4 regions of the Streptomyces sp. NBC_00237 genome follow, and region 2 is predicted to be linked to each of the others. Evidence: riboswitches for the same ligand, from Rfam matches in the RefSeq annotation. Region 2 holds a riboswitch; each other region holds the start of a gene.

Region 1 (2,192 bases), 1.1 Mb from region 2:
GGCTCCGTGGACACCGAGTCGACCGGGCCCGCCCTGGACGACCTCTGGAAGGTCCTGCGGACGCTGGCGGCCGGGGGTCTCACCGACGCCGAGCGTGACGTCGCCGTGCAGAACCTCGTCGGGGTGGCCCCGCTCAAGTACGAGACGGCCTCGGCGGTCGCGGGCACGCTGGCCGACCAGGTCGAGCAGCACCTGCCCGACGACTTCCAGGCCCAGCTGTACGCGCGGCTCGCCGCGACCGGCACCGTGGAGGCCACCGCCGCCGTGGTGAACGCCTTCCCGGTGGACAGGCTGGTCACGGTCCTGGTCGGGGACGCCTCGGTGATCGCGGATCCCGTACGGGCGCTGAACATCGGCGAGGTCACGGTCGTCACGGGCTGACTGACCGACTGACCGGCTGACCGGCTGACCGATCAAAGACCGATCCAAGGCCACCCGGGCAACCGGTGAAAAGCAGGACAAGTGGGGCCCCGTTGACTTCCGAGTCGTCGGGGTCCTCCTTTATGTCCGGTTTATTGGAGAGGTTGCCTGTCTGCCGTGTGGGCTCCTTCACAAAAGCGGCCGTCTGTTTGGTGATTGAAAGAAGGGCCGCTTAGCGTCGACCCGGCTGTCCGTCAGAGCGCGCCGCAACCGCGGCACCGGGCAGTCATCGCCGAGTCCCCGTCAGGCGCGAGCCTGGGGAGCCGGGGACCCAATCAGTCCCTGGGGTGAATCGGACGCCATCGCCCTTCACGGGCAGGTGGGGCCCGTAGGAGACCTTCCTGCTCCGAACCCGTCAGCTAACCCGGTAGGCGAGAAGGAAGGAAAGGAAACAGCCACTCCATGGCGTTCACCCGTGCCGCCGGGAAGCACCGGCGTCCCTCCGTGCTGTCGCGCAAGAGCGCCAACATCGCCGGAGTCGCCGCCCTCACCACGACCGGTGTCATCGGAACGCTGGCCCCGCAGGCCATCGCCGCCGAGCAGGACCTGGCCGCGGAAGACACCGGCTCCATCCGCGCCGTCGCGCTGGACCACTCCGCCGCAGGCACCCTGACCGCGCAGGTCGAGGCCCAGGCCCTCGCGCAGCAGGAGGTGCTGGACCAGGCCGAGGCCGAGCGCCAGGCGGAGATCAAGCGCAAGGCCGAGATCAAGCGCAAGGCCGAGGCGAAGGCCAAGAAGGAGCGCGAGGAGCGCGAGCGCGCCGCCCGCGAGGCCGAGCGCAAGCGCCTCAACACCTTCCGCCTGCCGGTCGCCGACTCGTACGTCTCCACGAGCTACAAGTCCGGCGGCTCCCTGTGGTCCTCCGGCAGCCACTCCGGCGTCGACTTCCACGCGTCCTCCGGCTCCTCCGTCGTCGCCGTCGGCTCCGGCACGGTCGTCGAGGCGGGCTGGGGCGGCGCGTACGGCAACAACGTCGTGATCCGGATGAACGACGGTTCGTACACCCAGTACGGCCACCTCGCCTCGATCAGCGTCTCGGTCGGCCAGAGCGTCGGCTCCGGCGACCAGATAGGTCTGTCCGGCTCGACCGGCAACTCCACGGGCCCGCACCTGCACTTCGAGGCCCGCACCTCGCCCGAGTACGGCTCGGACATCGACCCGGTCTCCTACCTGCGTCAGCACGGCGTCAGCGTCTGACCGCGCCTCCCGCTCGAAATGCCCCGGCTCCGTGTGAGCCGGGGCATTTCTCGTACCACGGCATGGCTGATTGCCGTACCGGCGAACCGCCTTCCGTAATTCCCGGTCGCTGCAATAGAGTTGACGGAACAATTCAGTGGGCAGACGGAGGTCCGGGCATGCGCATTCCCGCGCATTCGGTGTGTACGGCGATCCGCGACGACATCGTCTCCGGCGTCCTGCCGCGCGGCAGCAGGCTCACCGAGGAAGTGCTGGCCCGCCGGTACGGCGTCTCGCGCGTTCCCGTCCGCGAGGCGCTGCGCACCCTTCAGGCCGAGGGCTTCGTCACCACCCGGCGGCACGCGGGCGCCTGTGTCGCCGAGCCGACCGCCCAAGAGGCCGCCGACCTGCTGGAGATGCGGACGCTGCTGGAGCCGCTGGGCGCCGCGCGAGCGGCCTCCCGGCGCACCGACTCGCACCTCAAAGTGCTCCGTGGCCTGGTCAGGCTGGGGCAGGAGCGGGCGAGGCGGCCCGAGACCGCGGATCTGTCGGCGCTCGGCGGCTGGTTCCACGAGACGCTCGCCCAGGCGTCCGGC
Region 2 (2,192 bases):
GTAGCCCGGACCGGTGCGGATCTCGAAGTGGAGGTGCGGTCCCGTGGAGTTTCCGGTGGAGCCGGAGTAGCCGATCTGCTGGCCGCCGGAGACGCCCTGGCCGGAGCGGACGTTCAGCACGGAGAGGTGCGCGTACTGCGAGTAACGGCCGTCGTTGTGCCGGATGACGACCTCGTTGCCGTACGCGCCGCCCCAACCGGCGGAGACCACGGTGCCCGCGCCGACGGCCTTGACCGGGGTGCCGGAGGACGCGCGGAAGTCGACACCCGTGTGGTAACCGCTGGACCAGCTGCCGCCGGAGGCGCGGTACGGGGTGGAGACGCCCGAGGGGACGGGCGCGGAGAAGCCGGAGCTCTTGGACTGCTGGCGCTCGGTCCGCCGGGACTCGGCCTTCTTCTCCACGCGCTTCTCGGCCCGCTGCTCCGCGCGCTGTTCCGTACGCTCCACGCGCTCGGTCTTCTGCTGCTGCGCGACGGGGGCGGACGCCTGCCGGTCGGAGGCGGCGGAGGCCGAGGAGCCGGACCCGGCCGGGGCCTTGCCGCCGAGGGTGAGCTTCATGCCGGGGAAGATCAGCGACGGATCCTCACCGACGACCTTCTCGTTGTCGCTGTAGACCTTCTGCCAGCCGCCGCGCACGTCCTCGTCCGCCGCGATCTTCGACAGGCTGTCGCCGCTCACCACGGAGTACGTACGGGTGTCGGTCTGCGGCGCGGCCTTCTGCGGCTGCTGCGCCTGCGGGGCCGTCCGCTGCTGCGGAATCTGCGCCTTCGGCGCCTCCTGCGGCAGCGCGACAGGCGCCGCACCCTTGTCCACGGCGTGCGCCCCGGTGGCGCCGATGAGCGGAAGGGCCAGTGCCGCACCGCCCGTACCGGCGGCGACGAAGCCGCGGGTGAGCGAGGAACTGGGCTTCGGGCGGCGGTGCTTACCCTTTGCAGGCATGACGGATTCCTCTCCGGCGCCTGCGAGGTGAGCTGTCGGGTTCGGGCTGGAGCTGCCCGGCCTCGCTCCGGTGGGAGCGCTGCTTCACCCCAAGCCGTACCGGCGGACTTTCGTCCTCCGGGTCCGGCGTACTACCTGGGTCCCCCGCTCCTGCCACACGAAGAAAGTGGGTGCGGACTCCGAGCGGTGGCAGGATTCGGCGGTCCACCCGGATTGACGGTGACCGTAAGCGAGTGCGGACCGCCTGAACAAGCCGTTCCCGCCTTCTCCTTCTCCCGGACACCCCTTCTCCACGATTCTCCCGGTCGCGAGCAACCGTCCCGGACGCCATCTCCCGCCTCTGGCCTGCCGTTTGACGCTTCGGCAGCAGAAGTCACTGCCGTCCCTATGATTCTGCTCACTCGCCCTCCCGCATCCCCCGAGTTGGTTGCCCGGGGCCCCCATTTCGGGGTGGATCGGCGTACGTCTGTCGTATTGTCGGCCAGTGTCCGCCGACGTGCCCGCGTCGGTGAACGACCTTGAGGAGCACTCGTGACGCAGCAGGCATCGCCGTCGGCCGAGCCGGATCTCGCAGGTGTACGGAACTTCCGCGACGTGGGCGGCCTGCCGACCGTCGACGGCGGGCGGACACGTTACGGACGGCTCTTCCGCAGCGGCCACCTGGCGCACGCCACCGAGACGGACACGGCGTTCTTCGACGCCCTCGCCCTCCACACGGTCTTCGACTTCCGCAATGCGGCGGACCAGCGGCTGGAGGGTCCGGACGTCGAGCTGACGGGCGTACGGAACGTGAACATCCCGCTGAGCGACCCGGCGGACGGCACGGAGTTCTGGCGGATGGTGCGCGACGGGAACATCGACCAGCTGCGCGAGGTCCTCGCCGACGGCAAGGCCGCGGCCCGCATGACGGATTCGTACCGCCGCATGATCGCGGAGCGGACGGCGGAGCACAGCCGGGTACTGCACGCGCTCGCGGAGGACAGCGTTCCGGCACTGATGCACTGTGCGGCGGGCAAGGACCGGGCGGGTCTGGCGATCGCTGTGACGCTGCTGGCCGTGGGCGTGGAGCCGGACGCGATCCGCGCGGACTACGTGAAGTCCAACGACCCGCACCGCCGGTACAGGGTGCGTCGCGGCAGCGACTCCCCCGAGGCGATGAACGCCGAGGTCATGAGCCTGCTCGCACCGCTCTTCGATGCCCGCGTGGAGTACCTGGACGCGGCCTTCGACACCATCGAGGAGACCTGGGGCAC
Region 3 (2,192 bases), on a different contig from region 2:
CGCCGGGCCTATTCCGTGCACGAGCCACGGATGGGTGGCCCGACGGGTGGGACGGCTCAGACGGTCAGGCCCTTGCCGCGCAGCCAGGCCGCCGGGTCGATGCCGTCGCCGCCGGGCGTGTGCACCTCAAGGTGCAGGTGCACGCCGGAGACGTTGCCGGTGGCGCCCATGTTGCCGATGACCTGGCCCGTGGTGACCTGCTGGCCCGCCGAGACGTTCATCTGCGAGAGGTGGGCGTACCAGACCTCGGTGCCATCCTGGAGTTCCAGCACGATCCGGTAGCCGTACGGCCCCGACCAGCCCGCCGACTTGACGGTCGCGCCGTGCACGGCCTTGAGCGGGGTGCCCGCCTGGCCCGCGAAGTCGAGGCCGGTGTGCTGCCCGGAGGACCACATCGAACCGGCCTGCCCGTAGGTGGCGGTGAGGGTGTACGAGGAGACGGGCAGCGAGAAGCTGGCGGCGAGCTTGGCGAGACGCTCGGCCTCCGCCTTGGCCTCGGCTGCGGCCTTCTCCCTGGCCTCCTTCGCCGCCTGCTCCTTCTCGGCCTGCTCCGCCTTGGCGTCGGCCGCCTTCTGGGCCTTCTTCGCCTCGGCGGCGGCGTCCTTCACGGCCTGCTCGCGGGCCTCCTGCCGGACGGCCTCGTCGGCGGCGGCGCGCTGCTGGTCGGCCTGCTGGAGGATGCGGGCGCGCAGGCTCTCACCGGCGCCGGTGGACTGGCCCCCGGCAGAGGCGTGAGTGGCGGCGGCCGGAGCCGCGGCGACGGCGACGCCCGCGTCCGCTGTGTCATCGTCATCGGCGTCCGTGTCCGCATCCCCGACCAGCGCGCCCACGCCCGGCAGGGACGTGGCGTCCGGCAGCGAGTCGGCGAGCGAGTCGAGGGACTCGGTGATCTGGTCCGGCAGCGATATCGACACGGCGGGCTTGTCCTGCGCCGTGGCGATGCCGCCCGCACCGACGGCGGCGATGACGCCGACGCCCAGGACCGTGGAGCTGCGGGCGAGGGAGCCGCGCTGCTTGGCGACCCGGTGCTTGCCGCGTACGGGGGCGAGGGTGTCGGCGGTGGGGTTCCACTCCTCGGCGGAGGCCGCGGGAGCCGCGGAGCCGTCCGGAGCGTCGAATTCCACGAAGCCCTCGAAGCCTCCGCGAGGCTGCTGCGGGATCTGGGACGCCTGGGGTGAGTGCGGATCCTGCGGTGCATGCGTGACCTGCGGCGCCAGGACGGCGGTGTCCCCGATGCCGGGTCCCGCCTCGTGGTCGTCGTTCGGAACGCCGTACGCCTGGTAGGAGAACCCAGGGGCCGAGAAAGCGGGGGCTGCGGAGGCAGACCTGTTGGACGCCACGGGGGCGCGCTCCTTTCCTTCCTTCTCGCCTACCGGGTTAGCTGACGGGTTCGGAGCAGGAAGGTCTCCTACGGGCCAAATTCAGCCCGATTCACCCCAAATGGTGGTTCCCCGGTTTCCTCACGGAATTCGGCGCACGCGCGCGGCGCCGCCTCTGACGACGGCTGGGACGACCGCACTGCGTTATCGAACGTTAATAGACACACAAGTGGAATTCCAAGCTGTCCCTCTTGATCGTTAACGCTGCGCACGCACCCATGGCCATGACATTCAGGGCGATATGACAACGAATCAGGGCGGAAGCACGGCTCTCCAACCACCCCTTCCGCCCCACCCTTCCCACCCTCGCAAACCCTCCACAACTGATAGATCGTCAATTGTTATGTGAAGAGATCCCTGTCGCGCACACCCCGTGACGGACCGTGCACACCGGTGTGATCCCCCGCCGCGCCGCCCTCCTCCTACGGCCGCTTGACGATCTCCACCGTCCGCCGCCGCCCCGGCTGCCCCACCCCCGGCCGCCCCACCGCGAGCAGCGCCATGTCGTCGGTCTGCTTGCCGCCCGTGTGCACGCGCACATCACTGGTCAGCGCGTCCAGTACGGCCTCGGGCCCGGGAAAGAGCGAGCGCCGCAGCCGCACCGCCGGGTCGTAGAAGACGCCCGCCTGGTCCCGCGCCTCGGAGAGGCCGTCGGTGTAGAACACCAGCGTCGACCCCGGCGGATACGTGAACTCCCGCGCCCGGTCCGGCCAGTCCCCCAGGTCCCCCATCCCCAGCGGCAGCGCGAACTCCTCCGGCTCCAGTACGTCCAGCTCGCCGTCCGCGTACAACAGCAGCGGCTCCGGATGCCCC
Region 4 (2,192 bases), 2.3 Mb from region 2:
CTTCCGGAGCCGGAGCCGCTTCCGGAGCCGGAGCCGCTTCCGGAGCCGGAGTCGGAGCCTGATCCAGAGCCCTCTCCGGGCTTCTCCTTCTCCCGCTCCTTCTCCTTGGCGGCCTCCCGCGCCTGCTCCCGGGCCAGCTCGTCCGCCTTGCGCTTGGCCTCCGCCTCCCGCTCGCGCTCCAGCTCCGCCAGCCGCGCCTTCTCCTGCTCGGTCAGCCGCGACAGCAGCCCGCGCGCCTGCCCCAGCTTGTCCTGCACGTTCTGTTTGGACGTCCGGAGCGTGGCTTGCGCCGTGGTCAGCCGCTCCAGGCTGCGCGTCGCCTCACCCCGCTTCTTGGCGGCGGCCTCCTGCTGGGTGCTGTAGTCGCCGATGAGCTTCTGCTGCCGTTCGGTGGCCCGTGCCATCAGCCGCCGCGACTCGAAGTACGACTGCGGGTCGTCCGCGAGGAGCAGTGCGGCGGTGGACCCCACCGATCCGCTGCGGTACTGCGAGGCGGCGAGGGAGCCGAGCGTGCGCCGGGCCTGGTTGAGCTTGTCGGTGCGCTTGGCGACGTCGTCGAGGAGCGCGTCGACCCTGCCCTTCTGCTTGCGGGTGGCTTCCTTGGCCGCGTTGTACTCCTGGGTCGCCGCCCCGGCCTGCCGGTACAGCGCGTCCACCTTCTGCTGCACCTCCTCGACGGAGGGCTTCGGCGCGGCGGGGGCCGCCTGCGCGGACTGGGTGACGATGCCGACGGTCATCAGAGCGGCGGTCGTGACGCCGACGCCGGGTGTGGAGGTGCGTATCAACGACGTGGTGCGGGTGCGTGGCTTGCGATGCGATGCCAAAGCAGGCATTCCTTCCGTGGGCCGCCTACCGGGTTAGCTGTCGGGTTCGGGCAGGAGACAAGGAAGGCGCGCCCTACGGCCCGCGTGCGTGGGGGGTACGGGCCGATTCACCCCGGTGGTACGAGTGGGTCCCCGGTTCCGAACCGCCTTGCGGGCGGCGCGGATTCGGCGTGCGGCGACCGTTCCGGCGCGGTTCGCCGAGGGGGGTACGGGCCGCTCGCGCAGCACCGTAACGAATGGCTGTGACGGGTGGGAAGCCTGATGTTCGATATGCCCGATACGTTTTCGTGACCTTCGCGGGGGTGTGAGGAAGTCGTCACAGACGGTGGCGTCCGGCCCGCCCCGGCCCCGTACCACCGGCCCGCCGCGACCCCGTGCGACCGCCGTTGTGGCGGAATCCGGGCCGGGCTGTCAGTGGGGCCGCCTAGACTCGGTAGGCGATGAGCAGCCTCTTTGACGACAGCTTCCTGGCCGACCTCCAGAACAAGGACGAATCGGCCCCGCCGCCCCCGGAGGACACCGAAGAAGGTGCCCCTCCGGAGGAGGTTCCGCACGACCTCTTCGCGGGCGCCTTCGACGGTCCGCCGCCGCCCCGGGACGCGTACTACCGGGACGGCGCCCCCCGCCCGGTCACCGACCCGGCGGCGCTCCTCGACGGGCTGAACGAGAACCAGCGCGCCGCCGTCGTGCACGCCGGTTCGCCGCTGCTCATCGTGGCCGGAGCCGGTTCGGGCAAGACCCGCGTGCTCACCCACCGCATCGCGCACCTGCTCTCCGCGCGCGGTGTGCACCCCGGTCAGATCCTCGCGATCACCTTCACCAACAAGGCCGCGGCCGAGATGAAGGAGCGCGTCGAGGCGCTGGTCGGTCCGCGCGCCAACATGATGTGGGTGTCGACCTTCCACAGCGCGTGCGTGCGCATCCTGCGCCGCGAGTCCAAGAAGCTCGGCTTCACGTCGTCGTTCTCGATCTACGACGCCGCCGACTCCAAGCGCCTGATGGCCCTGGTCTGCCGCGACCTGGACCTCGACCCCAAGCGTTTCCCGCCGAAGTCCTTCAGCGCCAAGGTCTCCAACCTCAAGAACGAGCTGATAGACGAGGAGACCTTCGCCGGGCAGGCCGCCGACGGCTTCGAGAAGACCCTCGCCCAGGCGTACGCGATGTACCAGTCCCGCCTCCGCGAGGCGAACGCGCTGGACTTCGACGACATCATCATGACCACGGTGCACCTGCTCCAGGCGTTCCCGGACGTCGCCGAGCACTACCGGATGCGCTTCCGGCACGTCATGGTCGACGAGTACCAGGACACCAACCACGCCCAGTACACGCTGGTCCGCGAGCTGGTCGGCCCGTCCGGTCCGGCCGCCG

The links. A riboswitch is a leader RNA that binds a small molecule or an ion and turns the genes downstream of it on or off. The one in region 2 is predicted to bind cyclic di-AMP.
Positions count from the first base shown of each region.
Region 1: another riboswitch for cyclic di-AMP. It lies ahead of OG897_RS20005 (M23 family metallopeptidase); the one in region 2 lies ahead of OG897_RS15550 (LysM peptidoglycan-binding domain-containing M23 family metallopeptidase).
Region 3: another riboswitch for cyclic di-AMP. It lies ahead of OG897_RS00065 (M23 family metallopeptidase); the one in region 2 lies ahead of OG897_RS15550 (LysM peptidoglycan-binding domain-containing M23 family metallopeptidase).
Region 4: another riboswitch for cyclic di-AMP. It lies ahead of OG897_RS25180 (C40 family peptidase); the one in region 2 lies ahead of OG897_RS15550 (LysM peptidoglycan-binding domain-containing M23 family metallopeptidase).

Region 1 is NZ_JAPEMT010000002.1:1,374,072-1,376,263, reverse strand. It holds gene OG897_RS20010 (pitrilysin family protein) at 1-381, shown strand, start outside; cyclic di-AMP (ydaO/yuaA leader) riboswitch at 641-809, shown strand; gene OG897_RS20005 (M23 family metallopeptidase) at 823-1,617, shown strand; gene OG897_RS20000 (GntR family transcriptional regulator) at 1,776-2,192, shown strand, end outside.
Region 2 is NZ_JAPEMT010000002.1:264,656-266,847, forward strand. It holds gene OG897_RS15550 (LysM peptidoglycan-binding domain-containing M23 family metallopeptidase) at 1-939, opposite strand, end outside; cyclic di-AMP (ydaO/yuaA leader) riboswitch at 944-1,151, opposite strand; gene OG897_RS15555 (tyrosine-protein phosphatase) at 1,471-2,192, shown strand, end outside.
Region 3 is NZ_JAPEMT010000001.1:18,485-20,676, forward strand. It holds gene OG897_RS00065 (M23 family metallopeptidase) at 57-1,124, opposite strand; cyclic di-AMP (ydaO/yuaA leader) riboswitch at 1,352-1,485, opposite strand; gene OG897_RS00070 (PP2C family protein-serine/threonine phosphatase) at 1,802-2,192, opposite strand, start outside.
Region 4 is NZ_JAPEMT010000002.1:2,572,223-2,574,414, reverse strand. It holds gene OG897_RS25180 (C40 family peptidase) at 1-833, opposite strand, end outside; cyclic di-AMP (ydaO/yuaA leader) riboswitch at 831-1,005, opposite strand; gene pcrA (DNA helicase PcrA) at 1,265-2,192, shown strand, end outside.